3 regions of the Thalassobacillus sp. C254 genome follow, and region 1 is predicted to be linked to each of the others. Evidence: riboswitches for the same ligand, from Rfam matches in the RefSeq annotation. Region 1 holds a riboswitch; each other region holds the start of a gene.
What was found. Region 1 has a riboswitch for cobalamin ahead of cobJ (precorrin-3B C(17)-methyltransferase). Riboswitches for the same ligand answer to the same signal wherever they lie in the genome.
Positions count from the first base shown of each region.

Region 2: linked by a shared signal. The riboswitch ahead of JCM19033_RS19585 (ribonucleotide reductase N-terminal alpha domain-containing protein) and the one ahead of cobJ (precorrin-3B C(17)-methyltransferase) in region 1 are both predicted to bind cobalamin.
Region 3: linked by a shared signal. The riboswitch ahead of JCM19033_RS13810 (ABC transporter substrate-binding protein) and the one ahead of cobJ (precorrin-3B C(17)-methyltransferase) in region 1 are both predicted to bind cobalamin.

Region 1 covers NZ_BAXQ01000023.1:10,907-16,949, forward strand. The annotation lists partial or broken gene thiM (hydroxyethylthiazole kinase) at 1-107, shown strand, start outside; gene thiE (thiamine phosphate synthase) at 287-934, shown strand; gene JCM19033_RS17255 (DUF3243 family protein) at 1,031-1,342, opposite strand; gene JCM19033_RS17260 (DUF4190 domain-containing protein) at 1,447-1,743, opposite strand; cobalamin riboswitch at 1,908-2,100, shown strand; partial or broken gene cobJ (precorrin-3B C(17)-methyltransferase) at 2,468-4,019, shown strand; gene JCM19033_RS17270 (sirohydrochlorin chelatase) at 4,033-4,905, shown strand; gene cobK (precorrin-6A reductase) at 4,923-5,729, shown strand; partial or broken gene JCM19033_RS17280 (precorrin-8X methylmutase) at 5,699-6,043, shown strand, end outside.
Region 2 covers NZ_BAXQ01000031.1:35,742-41,784, forward strand. The annotation lists gene JCM19033_RS27745 (hypothetical protein) at 1-200, shown strand, start outside; gene JCM19033_RS19575 (ROK family protein) at 300-986, shown strand; gene JCM19033_RS23820 (ROK family protein) at 997-1,164, shown strand; gene JCM19033_RS26715 (hypothetical protein) at 1,239-1,370, shown strand; gene JCM19033_RS19580 (DUF2971 domain-containing protein) at 1,686-2,660, shown strand; cobalamin riboswitch at 2,935-3,132, shown strand; gene JCM19033_RS19585 (ribonucleotide reductase N-terminal alpha domain-containing protein) at 3,318-4,841, shown strand; partial or broken gene JCM19033_RS26720 (hypothetical protein) at 4,868-5,607, shown strand; gene JCM19033_RS19590 (ribonucleotide-diphosphate reductase subunit beta) at 5,634-6,043, shown strand, end outside.
Region 3 covers NZ_BAXQ01000014.1:81,270-87,312, forward strand. The annotation lists partial or broken gene cysI (assimilatory sulfite reductase (NADPH) hemoprotein subunit) at 1-265, shown strand, start outside; gene JCM19033_RS13800 (DUF2243 domain-containing protein) at 342-731, opposite strand; gene JCM19033_RS13805 (hypothetical protein) at 1,051-1,392, opposite strand; cobalamin riboswitch at 1,525-1,723, shown strand; gene JCM19033_RS13810 (ABC transporter substrate-binding protein) at 2,033-2,704, shown strand; gene JCM19033_RS25965 (ABC transporter substrate-binding protein) at 2,721-3,038, shown strand; gene JCM19033_RS13815 (iron ABC transporter permease) at 3,143-4,174, shown strand; gene JCM19033_RS27565 (ABC transporter ATP-binding protein) at 4,174-4,452, shown strand; gene JCM19033_RS27570 (ABC transporter ATP-binding protein) at 4,467-4,949, shown strand; gene JCM19033_RS13825 (ferredoxin) at 4,969-5,340, shown strand; gene JCM19033_RS13830 (MFS transporter) at 5,645-6,043, opposite strand, start outside.

The sequences.
Region 1 (6,043 bases):
TCAGGAAAGTGAGGGTCCAGGCAGCTTTTCAGATTGCTTTTTTGGATCAGCTTTATAAGATAACTTCAAAGGAAGTCGATTCCTTAGCTTCAATCTCTTTAAGTTAACCGATCTATTGAAATAACAATTATCAGTATGAGGAGGATTCACATTCACAAAAGGTGCCTGGCACCACTGCGGTCTGTAACATTAAAATTGTGATTTTCTTTAAGCAACAGCGTCATTCACGTTTTCTTTGTTACGTAACCTGCAAGGTGCCTGGCACCAAAAAGGAAGTGGGGAAACTTTGGGACGTATAACAAGAGCTGAGATGATACAGTACTTAAAATTATATTTTATATTTGGCAGTCAAAATACTACTCAGCTTCCTGAACAAGTAGTAAAGGAAGCAATCGCAGGCGGGATTACTCTTTTTCAATACCGTGAAAAAGGAGAAGGTTCAAAAGCAGGTGCTGAAAAGGAAGAGCTGGCACGTAAATTGCAAGAGATCTGCCGGCAGAATGGAATTCCTTTTATAGTTAATGATGATATTGATTTAGCGGTGCAACTTAATGCAGACGGTCTTCATATTGGACAAGAAGATATTGGAGCAAAAGAAGCAAGAAAAATGATGGGTGATAAAATTCTGGGGGTTTCTGCATATACGATTGACGAAGGCCTGGAAGCCGCAGAGCACGGGGCTGATTACCTTGGTTTAGGGCCTATATATGCGACAGGTTCTAAAGACGATGCTGCTGAAGAAACGGGTCCTCAAGTGATCACTCTGTTTCGTAAAATGGGGATCAAGACACCGATTGTTGGGATTGGTGGAATTTATGAAGATAATATCGACGAAGTGATGAAATCAGGAAGCGACGGCATATCAATAATTTCAGCGATTGCTTCTGCACCAAGCCCCTTTGAAAGTGCAAGAAATTTGAGAAAAAGAAATTGAAAATTACCTGTAGATAAAGGGATAATATATGTAAAAACAAGCAGTATTCTGGTACCTCCAGAGAACTGCTTGTTTTTTATAGCTGTGACTTTGCCATTAACCAGCTTTCTTCGCTAGTTTTACCAGGACGTGAGCCATTTTATGCTTTTCGTCATCCTCAGCTACCTGCCACATCTCTTGTAATAGCTTTTCTTCTGTATTTTTAGGTGATTCATGGTTTTTGAGGTATTCTGCTACACGCTCAGCGCCTTTTGCCATTTGCTCTTCACTGAGGCCTAGAGATTCACCTTTTTCTACTTTTCCTTTAAGGTATTGCTGGAACTCACTAAAGCTTTCTAAAATGTCTTCCTTTTTGTTTTCGGACATGTTGTCAAGTTTTTCTTCGGCTTGTTTCTTTGGATCTGCCATCTTATATTCCTCCTTAAAGTAATTATGATCCTCTAATTCCCATCCTTGGGCAATCTAAACGTTTATATCACAAATACTACTAATTACCGTGTCAGCAAGGAGGACTATAGCGTCAGCATAGCTGCAGCGAGCGCCATGAGTATCACTGTAAGAACGAGAGCTGCTACACTGCAGGCGATACCGCCAATTGCGAGTCCCTTTCCGGACTCTCCTCTTCTTTTGATCTCCCTTATTGATAAAATTCCAAGAATAAGGCCAACCAACCCTAGAGCAAAGCCGGCTAACGGAATCAGAATAGAAGATACGAGTCCCACTACACCAAGGACCAGGGCTGTAATTGACTTTCCATTTGTTTTTAAAGGTGTTTCTGATGAAATACCGGTTTCTTGTTGATGTGCCAAATTAGTGACCTCCCTTTCTCTTAATTCGTTCTCCTACTCTATTCCTGAATTTTTCTTTTTTAATCTCACAAACAAAAATAGAGTGGAAAAGGATAAATTCCTTAGCAGATAGAAAGCCAAAAAGAGATTGACAGAGAGTGGAGGATCAGATAGCTTTAAAGGAGAAGAATATTAGGGGAAAAGGTGAAAGCTGTTCTAACAGTTTTCTTAAAAGGGAAGACCGGTGTGAAGCCGGCGCGGTCCCGCCACTGTAATTGGGTTGTCTGTTTTGCTGCCACTGTCGGTACAAATCGATGGGAAGGAAGAAACAGATGGAAACCAAGAGCCAGGAGACCTGCCTTTTCAACAACACCAGTAACCTACGGGTCATGGGGGGTGTTAGAGCAGGTTTCCGATTAATTATGGGCTGTTAAAAAGCCGTTTATATTATGCCGGAAGAGCGCCTCTAACCTCCACATGCAGGTTAGGGGCGCTTTTTTGCTGTTTAGTTGTGTATGCGTAGGTGAGTGGTAAATCTTTTAGTGAATTCTCTGTTCAAGGAGTGCTTGTACGATATATCCTGGCTGGGGGATGCGTGCAGCTTTTATAAGCAGTCTGAAAGAGACCAAATGGAATAGAGCCTTTTGCAGTGCGTTCGTCTTTATTCTATATAAGGAGTGATAGTGTGACAAATGAAAAAGGAAAACTTCTTGTCGTAGGTTTCGGCCCAGGAAGTGAAGAACAAATGACATATCGTGCAAAAGAAGCAATTCTTGAGTCAGATTCTATTATTGGCTATAAAACATATATAGATTTAATTAAACCATTGCTTACCGATCAGGACATAGTAAGGACGGGAATGACTGAAGAAGTAAGCAGAGCACAGGAAGCAGTCAAGCAGGCTGAGCAAGGAAAAACAGTGGCTGTCATTTCCAGCGGAGATGCTGGTCTATACGGCATGGCGGGATTAGTTTATGAAGTGTTAATTGAAAAGGGATGGAAAGAGGACGAAGGCGTAGAAGTAGAAATCATTCCTGGGGTATCTGCAATCAATTCTTGTGCCTCGCTTTTAGGGGCGCCGGTAATGCATGATGCCTGTACGATCAGCTTGAGTGACCACCTAACCCCTTGGGATTTAATAGTAAAGCGAGTGGAAGCGGCCGCCCAGGCTGATTTTGTCATTGCACTTTATAACCCAAAAAGCGGCAAGAGAACAAGACAAATAGAAGAGACACAAAGGATTTTAATGAAGTATAGAGATAAAGGAACGCCTGTCGGCCTTGTGAAAAGCGCATATAGAGAGCGGCAGAACATAGTGATGACTGATTTGGAGCACATGCTTGACCATGAGATTGGCATGCTTACAACAGTAGTAATCGGAAATAATTCTACATTTTATTATGACGGCAAAATGATTACCCCAAGAGGCTACCAGCGTAAATATACCCTGGGCGAGGAGAAACAAAAGTTAAAACCTGCCAGAGACTAAGAAGTGAGGCAGAGCCATGGGCAATGCATGGGGGAAAAGAAGAGACGGTAACAGCTGCCGAAAGTATAAATGTTAAAGGTCTTGCAGAAGAAGCGTTAAGCAAGCTGGGCACCACTTATTCAGAAAACAAACAAGTATCAGAAGATTCTATCTCGTTTAAGCAAACAGAGATTTTTGAATTTGCGGTTTCTCCGGGAACAGCAAACAAGAAAATAAGCTCAAAACAGCTTCTTCAGCTGACAGAAGTAATCGGGGAAGACGGTGAGGTAGAGTATACACCGAGCCATTACTTCAAAGTATCCCTTGAAACAGATCGTGCACAGGAAATTGTGAAAGAGCTTAAAGAAGCGGGCTGGCTCGTTTCTCCGGTAGGTAATGTGATTCACGTAAAGGCCTGTGATTTTTGTGACGGTGAGAAGCGTGATTCAATCCCATATGCTGAAGAACTACAAGAAGCTCTAGGCGGTATGGTTGTTCCCAAAGTTATGAACATAGGCTTTAATGGGTGCGGCATGGCATGCTACGGCGCAATTACTGATGATATTGGCATTATTTATAGAAGAGGAGCTTTTGATGTATTTTTGGGAGCAAAACGACGGGCAGAAATGCGCATGTAGCACAGCCAGTGGCTGAGGGGATGGAAGTGGACAAGTTAATTCCCCTCATTACAGCTGTTGTAGATGAGTACAAGGAAAAAGGACTGCCTAATGAAAGGTTCCATAAGTTTTTTAAGAGAGTGCAGGAGATCCAAGGGTTTAAGTATCAAGAGATGCCAGTGCCGGTTATCGTAGATAATCCATGTGAATAAGGAGGGAGAAAATATGAAAGCTGTGCTGTTTATCGGACACGGAAGCAAGAAGAAAGAGGGCAATGAAGGGATCATCCAGTTTGTAGATAATCTTAAACAAAAGGTGCCTGCTCCGATTGTGGAGACTTGTTTTCTGGAATTTGCTTCTCCGGGGCTTGCTTCGGGCATTGAAACTTGTGTAAAAAGAGGGGCGACTGAGGTTGCGCTAGTACCTATTATGTTTTTTCCAGCGGGACATTCTAAGATTCATATTCCCCAAGCGATTGATAAAGCAAGAAAGCTTTATCCTTTAGTCCGGTTTCATTACGGGCGGCCGATTGGGATTCACGAAGAAATGTTTCAGCTGTTAAAAGAAAAGCTTCACGCTGGAGTGGAACAAGAAACATTGTATAACAAAGATACCTCTATCTTATTGGTTGGGAGAGGAAGCAGTGATGTAGATGCAAATAGTGAGCTGTTCAAGCTTTCTAGAATTCTCTCAGAAAAGCTGGAGATGGCAGCGGTAGAAGTATCCTTTATTGGAGTGACAACCCCCACAGTAGAGGAAGGCGTGGAGAGATGCATTCGTCTGGGAGCAAGTAATATTTTGATGATTCCTTACTTTTTCTTTGCTGGTATCTTAATGGACCGAATGGATGCCAAACTGAAAGCCTTTAAAGAAAAATATACAGAGCAGGAGTTTTATATGACAGACCCAATTGGCCTCCACAAGCGCTTGGAGAAGGTATTGCTCGACCGGGCTGAAGAAGCTGTTGGTGGTAACGCGAAATTAAACTGTGACATGTGTCAATATCGTTTATTCGCTTTAGAGCATATGGATATCCACCATGATCACGACCACAGTCATCACCATGACCATGATCATGATCATGAACACTCCCACTAAACAAAGGAGGCCCGCTCATGATATTTTTCTTAGCCGGAACAAGTGATGCCAGAGAACTGGCAGTGAAAGTGAAAAAGGACGGTTATAAGGTTCTTGCCTCAGTGGTTACAGAAGAAGCAGCAAAGGAATTGGAAAAAGAAGATATTCAAGTACGTACAGGAAGACTTGACGTAGAAAACATGGAAAAAGTTTTTTATGAAGAAGAAATTTCTTTAATTGTCGATGCCTCTCACCCTTTTGCTGAAGAAGCTTCCAAGAATGCGATAGAAGCTGCACAAAACAGCGGACTTCATTACATACGATATGAGCGTGCTTCTATCAATACTTACGATAAATTAGTAGTTAAAGTTGAAAGTTACCAAGAAGCTGCAGAATTTGCAGCAAAGCGTGGAGGCAATATCATGCTGACGACGGGCAGCAAGACCCTGGATATATTCGCCAAACGATTGATAGGTTTGGACGGGGTAAGACTTGTGTGCAGAATGCTGCCAAGAATAGAAAACATGGAAAAATGCAAGGAGCTTGGGGTGGAACAAAAGAACATTATCGCTTTGCAGGGTCCTTTCACTAAAGACTTAAATAAAGCACTTTATGAGCAGTTTGGCATTACAACAATGATTACGAAAGAAAGCGGAAAAAGAGGTTCATTCGATGAAAAAGTGACCTCCGCCCTTGAACTTGGAATTGAAGTTATTTTAATAGAAAGACCTGATATTTACTATGGCGACAAAGGGAGCACAACTGAAGAAATTTTAAATAAAATTGAATCTTCCTATGAAAGGGGAACAGAAAAATGGACTTCTCCACAGATTTTAAACCGTTAACGGTTCAGCCTAAAGAAATAGAAGGAAAAAGCTTTGAAATGATTACCGAGGAGATAGGAGAGCATTCTTTTACGGAAGAGCAGTATCCTGTTGTCCAGCGGATTATACACGCTTCAGCTGACTTTGAGCTGGGAAGAAGCGTTCGTTTTCATCCGGATGCAGTGAGGTCAGGAGTTCATGCTATCCGTCAGGGTAAAAAAGTTGTTGCTGATGTGCAGATGGTACAGGTTGGAATAAGCAAACCAAGGTTAGAGCAGTTTGGCGGTGGAGTTGATGTCTATATTTCAGATCCGGATGTTATCGAAGAAGCAAAA
Region 2 (6,043 bases), on a different contig from region 1:
TTTATTCCTTTATTGTTGTCTACCTGGGAGGGCTTCTGCAATTTGAAGAGTGGCTTTCTGTCCTCTCACCATATGGGCATGTGCCACAGCTCCCGGTAGAGGATGTGAATGTTACTGCTCTCGCCACCCTAACCTTTCTTACGTTACTATGCCTTGGGGCAGGATATATTGCATATAACAAAAGAGACATTCACGGATAATCATGGTGCCAGGCACCAGAAAGGATTGTAACATTCTTTTGGGGATAAGGTTGAAATAAGGGGGCAGCACATGACAAGGGAAAGTGGTGCCAGGCACCTATGAATACAGTAGGCGTAGACATTGGCGGTACAAATATTCGAGCGGTGTTACTGAATGAACACCAACAAATAGTAAAGGAAAATATAAGAAGTACTCATCCGGAAAGAGGGCCTGATGAGATTATTGATGAAATTAATGAAATAACGGCTTTTGTTAAAGAAAATGAAAAGGTAGGAGCGATAGGGATAGGAAGCCCTGGCCCTTTAGATCCTTGGAAAGGTGTTATAAAAAGTCCCCCAAACCTGCCTGGATGGGAGAACGTTCCCTTAAAAGAAATGATGGAACAATACTGGGGAGTTCCTGTATTTGTTGAAAATGATGCAAATTGTGCTGCTCTTGCAGAAGCTGTGAACGGTATAGGCGCTGATGCTGAGAGTATATTCTACCTTACAGTTAGCACAGGCGTTGGAGGCTCTTATATTGTAAACAAGGAAATCATTCATGGGAAAGATGGATTTTCAGGGGAAGTCGGTTATATGATGATGAATTCCGGCAAAAGCTTTAAAGATGCAGTAAGCGGAAAAGCATTGGAGAAGCAATGCCAAAGTGCGGGTATACCAGGAAATGTAAGACAACTCTTTTATTTAGCTGAAGTGGAAAAGGAAGAAATTTCAGCGGGAATTGTGGATCAATTTACTACAAACCTGTCTATACTGCTCGCGAATGTCATCTTTTTATTAAACTGATAAGCTTATCTTGGGAGGAGGAGTGATGGCTTCTTCATCATACTTTTTAGGCCAGCTTAAGGAAAAGACAAATCATTTGGTCTACCCGAGATTTAAGAAAGAGGCCGAGATTTACGAAGCCTTGTCGGGGCAAAAGGCAGGAGCGATAGGGGCCGCTCTCCTCCCCCATTACAGATAGACCTCACTTATTTTACCCTCCCTCAAATAAAATGCGGCTAATAGCTAACATTATATAAGGAGGGGGTGAAGAGGGTGAGCCATAAAAACACAAAGAAAAGTGGAAGCTCGTTTATAAACGAGGCCTACCGTTCACAAAAAAGCCCAGATGAACCTGGAAGTACAGAGCCGGCAAAAGAAAGATCATTTCAGCAAAAAAAGAAGTAGATAAAAAAGGGTGGTCTCAATGAAAATTTTTTGAGACCGTCTTTTTTCATAGGTTCTGTCAAAGTTCCAAGTTATATTAGTCATGTCGAAGAGTGGCCCCTTTGGAAAAAGCAGGAGTCGAACGAAAATAGACAGTAAGCCGAAAGGATTTGGGTAAATGTATAATGCCTAAATGAGCTCTTGATATTCTGAGTCACGCATACCAGTACATGGGGTGCACCAATGAAAAAATCGTGGACCGGGATTATTCTTACACAAAGAAGGGAAAATACAAGCTGGAAATAAGACTTATGCTTGAGTAGAAGGGGAGAAACCATGGATAAAAAGGGGACACTGGCAGAGGCTTTATCGCTGCATTTTTGGCAGTCGGTAGACCAGCAAATCAGAAAAGATCACACTGTACAAAAGGAACTGTATCATTACACCGGTTTAGATAGTTTAATGGGCATGGTAGAAACAAACAATTTGTGGATGAGCAGAGGAACCTTTTTAAATGACTCAAATGAACTTATTTATATAGAAGGAATTATTAATAAAGTATTGGGACAGGTCGAAAGTAAGCTGACGGATAACTTTGGGGAAGATACATATATACAGGAACTGAAAAAGTTATTTATTTTAGAATTAAAACAGACGTGGCAAAGGTTTATGGAGAAGATAGACCTTGACGATTTTGAAGTATATATATTCTCCCTGACCGAAAATAAAGACTCTTTGGCTCTTTGGTATAACTACGCAAAAGGCGACGGATACAATATCGGCTTTTCCTCTGGTGACATGCTGAAAAAAATAAATGATTTTTCCAGTCATTTTGCCCGTGAATATACCTTAGTGTATGGAAGGGTAATATACGACAGAAGAGAACAAGAACAAATTGTTATGGATTTTCTCATGGAAACCTTTCAATATCTATCCCGCCTTCACCCTCAGTATACGCTGCAAGAAATCGGTGGAGAGCTTTCAGAACATTTCTTTTCTATACTAGCAACTTGTTCGATCTTTTTTAAGGATGAGGCTTTTAAAAGTGAAGAAGAATATCGAATTGCTCTTCCACGAAAGCTCACTACCAAAGAGAGGGGCCCAGAGGTTTTCTTCCGGGCTTCAAATGGAGTAATCATCCCGTTTATTACGATTCATTTTCCAGAGAAACTTCCTATAAAACGTGTGACCATCGGTCCGAAAAATAACATAGACATTGCTAAAGCAGGAATGGAGTATTACTTAAAAAGTAAGGGATATGAAACGGAGAGGATGGTTATTAGTAAGTCCGTTGCTTCACTGAGGTATTAATTCTTTTATGCAGGGGTTAGTGTAGGTAAAATAAATGTATTTTCAGCGAATAGGAAAAGAAAAACAACGCAGCCTTAGACTTTTCGGGTATTACGACAAAATGTGATAATTGACGTCAAATGCTCCCCCCATGTAATAGTAGAGATGCTTTACATTTGAAGAAATAAATTAATAATCTATGGATCTATGAACTTGCTAAATTGGGATAAGTCATGTAGTATAAATGTAGAATTTCACAAGATATTGTGTTTTTTGTTATCGATAAAACTATATATTGTTTGCCTTGAGATGAGATGCCATTTGGCGTAAAAGGGAATTTGGTGAAAATCCAAGACTGCCCCCGCAACTGTAAGTGCTGACGAAATGAGTCGTATCCACTGTATAAATAAACTTGATCGGTTTTTATACGGGAAGGAGCTCATGGACGGAAGACGCACAAGTCAGGAGACCTGTCTTATCTTAAGATGTTTCACCTTCTTCGGGGATTGAGAAGATGAAACGGTGGCACAGAGAAAGACCAAAGTATCTTTCTCCATTACTTGCTATCGTTTCATCCGCTCACATTAATTTGAGCGGATTTTTTAATTCGAAAAAATATCAGGAGCGGTGAGACGACAACGGCCAGCTTAGAATAAAGCAGGAATAAGGAGGAAGAAAATGACAGTACATGTTAAAGAGGAATTACATGAAGTGATGGATACAATTGATAAAGCTTTTGATCGTTACAATTTTAATGCAAAGCAAATCAAAGAATATATTACATCTTTTACCGGAACGGATAAAGACGTGAACCATCAAGCTATGCTCTATGCATTAAACCAAATACAAATGGACCAGCCAGACTGGACGTTTGTTGCAGCACGGCTGTATTTAAATGAACTATACAAGCAGGCGGCTTTACATAGAGGGTACAGCACGGCGGAAAGACGATATGGAAGCTTGTATAAGCTAATGAAAACGTTACGTGAGAAAGGAATCTATTCCGATCATTTGTTAGCAGCATATTCTGAACAGGAAATTAAGGAATTAGAACGGGAAATTGAACCCAAGCGAGATGAGTTGTTTACTTACATAGGTTTATTTTTACTGGCAGACCGGTATTTAGCGAGAGATCATGAGGGGAAAGTATTTGAGCTGCCGCAGGAGCGGTTTATGATCATTGCGATGACCCTTATGCAGAAGGAAGAAAAAAACAAAAGGCTGGAAAAGGTTAAGGAAGCTTATTGGGCACTAAGCAATTTATATATGACGGTTGCTACTCCTACTTTATCTAATGCAGGAAAAAGTTTTGGTCAATTGTCTTCTTGTTTTATAGATACAGTTGATGACTCACTTGACAGTATTTACCTGAATAACTGGGACATTGCCCGCCTCAGCAAGGATGGCGGTGGGATTGGTATTTATTATGGGAAGGTAAGAGCTTTAGGATCAGATATAAAGAAGTTTAAAGGTAATTCCTCTGGAGTGGTACCGTGGATCAGGCTGATTAATGACACAGCTGTGAGTGTGGACCAGCTGGGACAGCGTCAAGGGGCGGTGGCTGTTTATTTAGACTTATTCCACAAGGACATTATGAACGGTTTTCTTGACTTAAAAACAAATAATGGTGATGAAAGAAGGAAAGCTCACGATATTTTTACCGGGGTTACGATACCTGACCTATTTATGCATAAGTTACAGGAGACAGATGAGAACGGAAGAAGCATAGGCGAATGGCATGTGTTTTGTCCTCACCAGGTGAAACAAATCATGGGCTGGAAGAGTGAAGATGGCACTCCGGTTGGTCTTGAAGACTTTTATGACGAGGAAGACCGTAAATATTTTACAGAAAAGTATGAAGAAGCAGTCAATCACCCTCTTCTTCCGCGAAAGACCTACCGAGCCATGGATATCATGGCAAGAATTATGGTGGCACAGCTGGAAACTGGAACACCTTACATGTTCTACCGGGATGAAGTAAATCGTCAAAATTCAAACAAGCATTTGAAAGGGGAGGGAAGAACCTCTATCTATTGCAGTAATTTATGCACAGAAATTACACAAAATATGTCACCTTCTCCTATTAGTCAAGAGTATGAAGACGAAGAGGGAAACATTGTTATTGTCCGTAAACCAGGAGATTTTGTGGTATGTAATTTATCTTCTATTAATCTTCCGTCGGCTGTAAGGATGATGTCTTAGAAAGGCTGATACCTATTCAGATGAGGATGCTTGATAATGTCATTGACTTAAACAACATCCCAGTGGGTCAGGCGCAAGTTACCAACAGAAAGTACAGAGCTGTGGGTCTTGGAACGTTTGGCTGGCATCACCTTTTGGCATTAAAAGGAATCCAGTGGGAATCTGAGAAGTCTGTGGAATACGCAGATAAAATATACGAAGACATTGCCTATCACACGATTCAATCTTCCATGGAATTGGCAAAAGAAAAAGGGCTTATAGTAAATTTCAAGGTTCTGAGTGGGAAACAGGTCTTTATTTTGAGCGAAGAGGCTATACGTCAAAACGGTGGCAGGAATTACAGGAAGAGGTGGCTGCAACTGGAGTGAGAAACGGATGGATGATGGCTGTAGCTCCTAATTCTTCTACTGCCAAAATCGGTGGATCCACAGATGGAATTGACCCGTTGTACGCAGTGGAATTTGCTGAAGAAAAGAAGAACTTTAAGTTTAAGGTAACAGCTCCAGACTTAAATCACCATACGTACCTCTATTACCAACGGGCCCGCCATGAACTGGACCAGATTTGGAGCATCAGGCAAAACGCTGCCAGACAGCGCCATGTTGATCAGTCAATAAGCTTTAATATTTATGTCCGTCATGACATTAAGGCTAAAGAGTTGCTCAACCTTCATTTTGAAGCCTGGAAGCAGGGGTTGAAAACAACTTATTATGTGCGGAGCACTTCCCAGTCAGAAATTGAAGAGTGTGAAGCTTGTCACAGCTAACTTAACCTATTTTAGGAGGGATCGAAATGTCCTCATTGTCAAAAGTGAAATTAATGAATCCAGCAGCCCCGAATAAATCTACAGGCATCATTAGTGGACAGTCTTCAGGACTGCTTAACTGGAATGATATAGCTTATCCACAAATGTATGAGTTATATCAGACTCTCCTTTCGAACTTCTGGAAGGCTCAGGAAATTAATATGCAGGATGATATTAAACAATGGGATCATTTAAGTGATGTTGAAAAAGATGTGTTCCTGAGAATCAATACTCAGCTTGCCTCATTGGACAGCCTGCAAACTCCAACCATGAGCCAGGTAATGGATTATGTGACAGATTCCAGCTTTAAAGCAATTTTTGCGGTTGTAGCCCAGCAAGAAGCTGTCCATAACGAGTCCTACTCTTATGTGTTGAGTTCCCTTGTTCCTTTACGTGA
Region 3 (6,043 bases), on a different contig from region 1:
CTGCGGCCGTCCTACCCTTGCAGAAATAGGATTTATCGGTAAGGCACCAGGAAAGTACAATATGTACCTAGGTGCAGCCTTTGACGGCAGCCGCTTAAACAAAATGTACCGGGAAAATATCGGGGAAGAAGAAATTCTAAGTGAGTTGAGAGTACTTCTTTCAAGGTATGCTAAAGAACGCAGTGAAGGCGAGCATTTTGGTGATTTTGTGATTAGAGCAGGCGTTATTGAAGCAGTGACCGATGGCACGAACTTTCATGCTTAATTAGAATTAATCAAGGTCCTTATTCTCTATACAAAAGAGTATAAGGGACCTTTTTTGTAAAGGAAGATGGTATTTATTAATAGTACTTTTCCTCAATTATCGTCTTCCTTTCTCTGATAAGACCGTAAGCAAGCATACCAAAGCCTGTGATAACGAGCAGAAGTTCAATAATAAAAGCTTCCGGGCCATATGTAAGACGATGAAGATGAAATATCCAATGTATGACGATAATATCAAACGTCGCAAAAAAGCCTGAGGCAATGAGGACACCATGGAAAAAAGAAGGCGGAAAGAAACGCCAGGAGATAAAATAAAAAAGCAATGTGACTGCTCCGGCAAAAGCCAAAACCCCCAGCCTTTCTCCCGTCGTTTGGGCAGGAAACCCAAAAGCTTGAGCCTGATATTGATGAAACAGCAAGTCTACAAAAAAAACACCAAAGAAGTAACTGATGAAGCGAGTCAACATGGTACCTCCTTTCTCTTGTTACTATTTACCTGTGCTTACATTTAATTTTCACATCCCCCTTAAATCTTTTCTTTATCTTTTCCGGCAATCCTTCATGCATTTCGATCACTTACCTGAATATGGATTGATCCTCTGGCAGGAACATGAAATAATGTTTTGAACAAAAGAAGAAATACTATTTGATAACCTGATAACAGGCTTTGTCCGGCAGTGAAATACAACGATGATAAATGTCTACGCGTGGTATATACTGGACGACATTTACAATCTTCATGACACCAAAAAGGCTGCCCCGTTAATGGGACAGCCGCAGAAGACACTAATCTATTTTTACTAACTCTACAGGTCCGTGGTCATCACAGTGGTCGCCATGTACATGGTGCAGACGTCCATTGACAAGAAAGTCATAGTGATCGCCATGAGGAACAACCTCGTGACCGCAGTCATCATTGTGAGTACATCCGCAGTTCATGGGGGCACATTCGTCAGGGTTACTTTCTGTTACTGAAATTTTACATTCGTCCCAGTGGCCGTTGTGCTCGCGATGAAGGTGACCGTCATGAACATAATCAATATGGTCACCATGTTTAATTTTAGTGTGCCCGCAAGACAAGCTGTGCTCGTGGGAATGTTTTTCATGAACAGAGTGATCGTGCGCCATTCCTATTACCTCCTTTTTATTATTATTTCACCTTTTTAAACTCATTATCCGAAACAGACGAACATAAAACTTTAGATTGGGATAAGAGAAGATGGACAAGGCAAGGAATCAATGATACGATTTACTAAAATTATACATGCAATGGAAATAGGTGCAAGGCAAATACTGCCTGCTTAATAGGGAAGTCCGGTGAAACTCCGGCACGGACCCGCCACTGTAAGGGGGCCAATGTAATGATTGGCTTTCTCGAGTAATCTCACTGGGTAACACCGGGAAGGGACGAGAGGATAACCCCCAAGTCAGGAGACCTGCCTATTTCAACATCACTGTTGACCTACGGGAATTAGGGAGGTGGTTAGATGCTGCACCAAAGTGTGCCTTCACTTGAATATACCCTTAATAGGCGTGACAAGCCTTCCAGATATATTTGATGAGAAGTAAGCGTTTCTAACCCGATCCCCGGGGTAGAACCGCTTATTTTTTTGGTAAAGGAGTGGTTGCAGTTAATGAAAAAAGTACACAAGTAACACGCTTTGGTATGAAGAGGAAAGAAATCTTTACAAAAAGAGGAAGTGTCCTTATAATTCAAAATATAAATCGTAATAATTACTATTTATGATTACTGAGGAGGAGAAATAAAATGAAGTGGAGCAAAACATATCCGTTGTCTTTTTTATTGACCGGAACTCTTATTATGGCAGCATGTGGAGCAGAGGGCGATACTGAAACCGGAGCTGCTGAAGCGGAGGCTGATTCTTTGTCCCAGGATGAAGCAGTGGTCATTGAGAACAATGGGGAAGAACTTACATTTGAAGAAGCACCCCAGCGTGCAGTGACATTAAACCAGCACGTAACAGAAGTTATGCTCGCTCTAGGGCTTGAAGACCATATGGCAGGGACTGCATATTTAGATGACGGCATACATCCTGAATACCAGGATGCCTATGAGAGTGTACCTGTTTTGGCAGATCAATACCCTTCCCAGGAGCCTTTTTTAAATGTTGAACCTGATTTTGCTTACGCAGGATGGGAAAGTGCTTTTACAGAGGACAATATAGGAACCTTTACTCAGCTCCTTGAGTACGGGATCACCCCTTATCTTCATGAGTCTTCTTCAATGATTGGCCCGACGCTTGATGATGTATATCAGGATATTACTAATATAGGCCAGATATTTAGAGTGGAAGAAAGAGCTGAGGAATTAATCTCTGCTATGGATCAGCGGATTGCTGACGTTCAATCGCAAATAGACCCGGATACAGATGATCCTTTAAGGTATTTGTATATGATAGCGGGGAACAAGAGCCAATGACTGGCAGTCAATTTTTATGACAAACTTAATTGAAATGGCAGGCGGGACTAACATATTCTCTGATGCTTTGGACCAAAACTGGGGGAACGTAAGCTGGGAAGCGGTGATTGAGGAGGACCCTGAATGGATCGTTATTGTTGATTACGGGGAAACAACAGCAGAGCAGAAAAAAGAATTTTTGTTATCATATGATGCCTTGGAAAGTGTGACAGCAATACAAGAAGAGAATTTTGTAGTCGTTCCCTTATCTGCTGCTGCTGAAGGAGTCAGAGCTCCTGAAGCGTTTGAGTTGATGGCAGAAGGATTTTACCCGGATATAGCTAACGAAAATTAGGGGACTTTCTTATGAGCGGTATAGCAAAAACTTATGAGACCACCCCTTTACCAGGGAAAGATAAAATGGAGGAGAAACAGCTAAAAAGGAATAAAGTTACCTACATGCTTTGGCTCAGCGGTCTTCTAGGATTACTGTTGATATCGATAACTGCAGGGGTAATGCTGGGACCAGTTGCTATTTCCCCTGAAGCAGTATGGGGAATCATTGTTTCGAAGGTTCCGTTTGTGAATGCATGGATCACATCCGAGTGGACTCCTGCTCATGATCACATCGTTTGGGATATCCGCTTGCCCAGAGTGCTTTTGGGCGCTGTTGTAGGAGCAGGACTCTCAATTGTAGGTGTGGCTATCCAGGCCCTTGTTCGAAACTCCCTGGCCGACCCTTTTATTCTCGGTGTGTCTTCAGGTGCTTCTGTTGGAGCTACCTTGGTGATTCTGTTTGGAGCTTTCAGTGTATTTGGCCAATATGCTCTTTCACTTGCTGCGTTTTTAGGAGCATTAGTTTCCATTGTTCTGGTTTTTTTGTTAGCGCAAGTAAATAAACGAATTTCTACTGCGAGGCTCCTTCTAGCCGGCATAGCCATTTCTATGATATTGAGTGCAGTGACGAGCTTCATTGTTATTTCTGCGCCTAGAGAAGAAGGAATTCGAAGCGCTCTTTACTGGTTGATGGGCAGTTTAGCCGGAGGAACCTGGGGGAACCTGTGGATTCCTTTAGCTTCTCTTGTTATTGTGTTTCTTTTTCTTTGGTTTCAATCACGTTCATTAAATCTTCTCCTTATGGGAGAGGAGACGGCAGCTACGTTAGGGATGAATATTGATCAATTCCGAAAGATCCTTTTAGTTATTACTGCTCTTCTTACTGGGGTTTTGGTAGCTGTCAGTGGAGCCATTGGCTTTGTAGGGTTAATGATTCCCCATATTGTGAGGCTGCTTATCGGCTCAGACCATAAAAGGGTGCTGCCGGTCAGTGCTTTGCTTGGAGCTGTATTTCTAATATGGGCTGATATTGGAGCAAGGCTGATTGCTGCACCGGAGGAAATGCCTATAGGTATTCTAACCGCCTTATGCGGAGGACCGTTTTTTATTTGGCTCTTGCGAAGAAGTACATACTCGTTTGGGAGTGAATCATAATGCATGTAAAAGTAGAAGATCTTTCAAAAGATTTATCAGGTGAAAAAATACTGCAAAATATTAATTTACATGTAGATACAAATGAATTTGTCGGGATTGTGGGACCTAACGGCAGCGGGAAATCTACGATGTTAAAAAGCATTTATCGGCACCTTAAGCCTGACTTTGGCGTTGTGGAAGTAAACGGTGAAAATATATATAATTGGACGGCTAAAAAAACGGCGAAACATATGGCCGTTGTCAGCAGGAGTCAAGTGTTCCGTTTGATTTTTCGGTAAAAGAAATGGTACTTATGGGCAGATCCCCTCACAAACGTTTTCTGGACAGAGATAACATAGAGGATGAAAAAATTGCAGAAAAAGCATTATCAGAAGTGGGGATGCTTTCGTTTTCCAGAAGAAGCTTCGCCTCGTTATCAGGTGGGGAAAAACAAAGGGTTATAATAGCCAGAGCGTTAACACAAGAGGCTGATGTCCTTGTTTTGGATGAGCCGACGAATCATCTCGATATCCAGCACCAGCTGCAAATATTAGATCTGGTTAAGCGTTTAAAGCAGACGGTAATAGGAGCTTTACATGACTTAAACCTGGCTGCAGCATACTGCGATAAGATCTACGTGCTTAACCATGGGGAGATCTATGCATCAGGAACCCCACAGGATGTATTAACCACTGAGCTAATGAGAGAAATTTTCGGCGTTGAAACTGTAGTAATGGAGCACCCCATAACCAAGAAACTTGCTATTACTTATTTATCTGAAGGGATGCATTCTTAACAAAGGGGGCAATTTATTTATGGCGACTTGGAATTTATCAGAAACTTCCCACCACATTCTGATTTGTAACGGGGGAAGCTGTATGAAGCAGGGTGGAGAAGAAGTTACTTTAGCAATCAGGGAAGCAATTAAGGACCTTGGAATAGACGACATGGTTCATACGACAAGAACACGGTGTAATGGAAGATGTGAGGACGCTTGTGTGGTCATTGTTTACCCAGAAGGTATATGGTATCAAGGTATTAGTAGACAAACAGGAAAAGAAATTATAACAAAGCATATACAGGAAAAAACGATTTTGGAAGACTCATTAGCTTATCAATATAGTGATGGTGGTTTCTTGCGGCAGCAAGAAGCACCAGTAGGGATATACAAAAGAGATATAAGATGAAAAGGCTACCTGTAAATATACAGGTGAACCGTTTTCTTCTGTCCGTATTGTGGCTAGAGAAGCAGATTTTATGAGAGCTTATAAAGGATTTGCATCTTGGGAAGACGGACAGGAGTTTGTTTAAAATAATAACGGCTCAAAGTCGTTTTTTTCACTTTTATAGAAAAGGAATAAGTAACGGGGAACGCCACTCATAATAAACTTGTAAGAAGCCTTTCTTTATATCGTGAAGTTGGGTCTCTTAACAATATGGTCCTCCCTTTTGGTAAAAGGGAGGCTTTTTTTGAAAGCATATTTAGTTACGTTAGGAGCTCTGATGCTCTGCTTTACCTGTTTTTTCAGGAGCAAAAGAGCCGGTTGCAAAGGTCAGGAGAAATCCCCCAAAAAGCAGTGTGCCTAATACAAGGATGGATGGCAGGTATCCAGCGGTCTTCAAGAGATATGCTGAAAGGATGGGCCCCAGGCTTGCCCCAAGGAAAAGGACGAAGGCATTAAAAGATATCGCGCTGCCTTTTGCCGGGCCAGCAAGTTGGCTAATCAGAGAAATCACCACAGGGGTGACAATGGCAATGCCGGCTGTAAACGCCACGCTCGTTATAATAATCAGCGGAAGAGACGGACTGACACTCAAAGCCAGCAGTCCAGCGGAAGCAAGTCCTAAACCAGCTCTAAGAACAGTAAGAACCCCAATATTCTGGGCGAT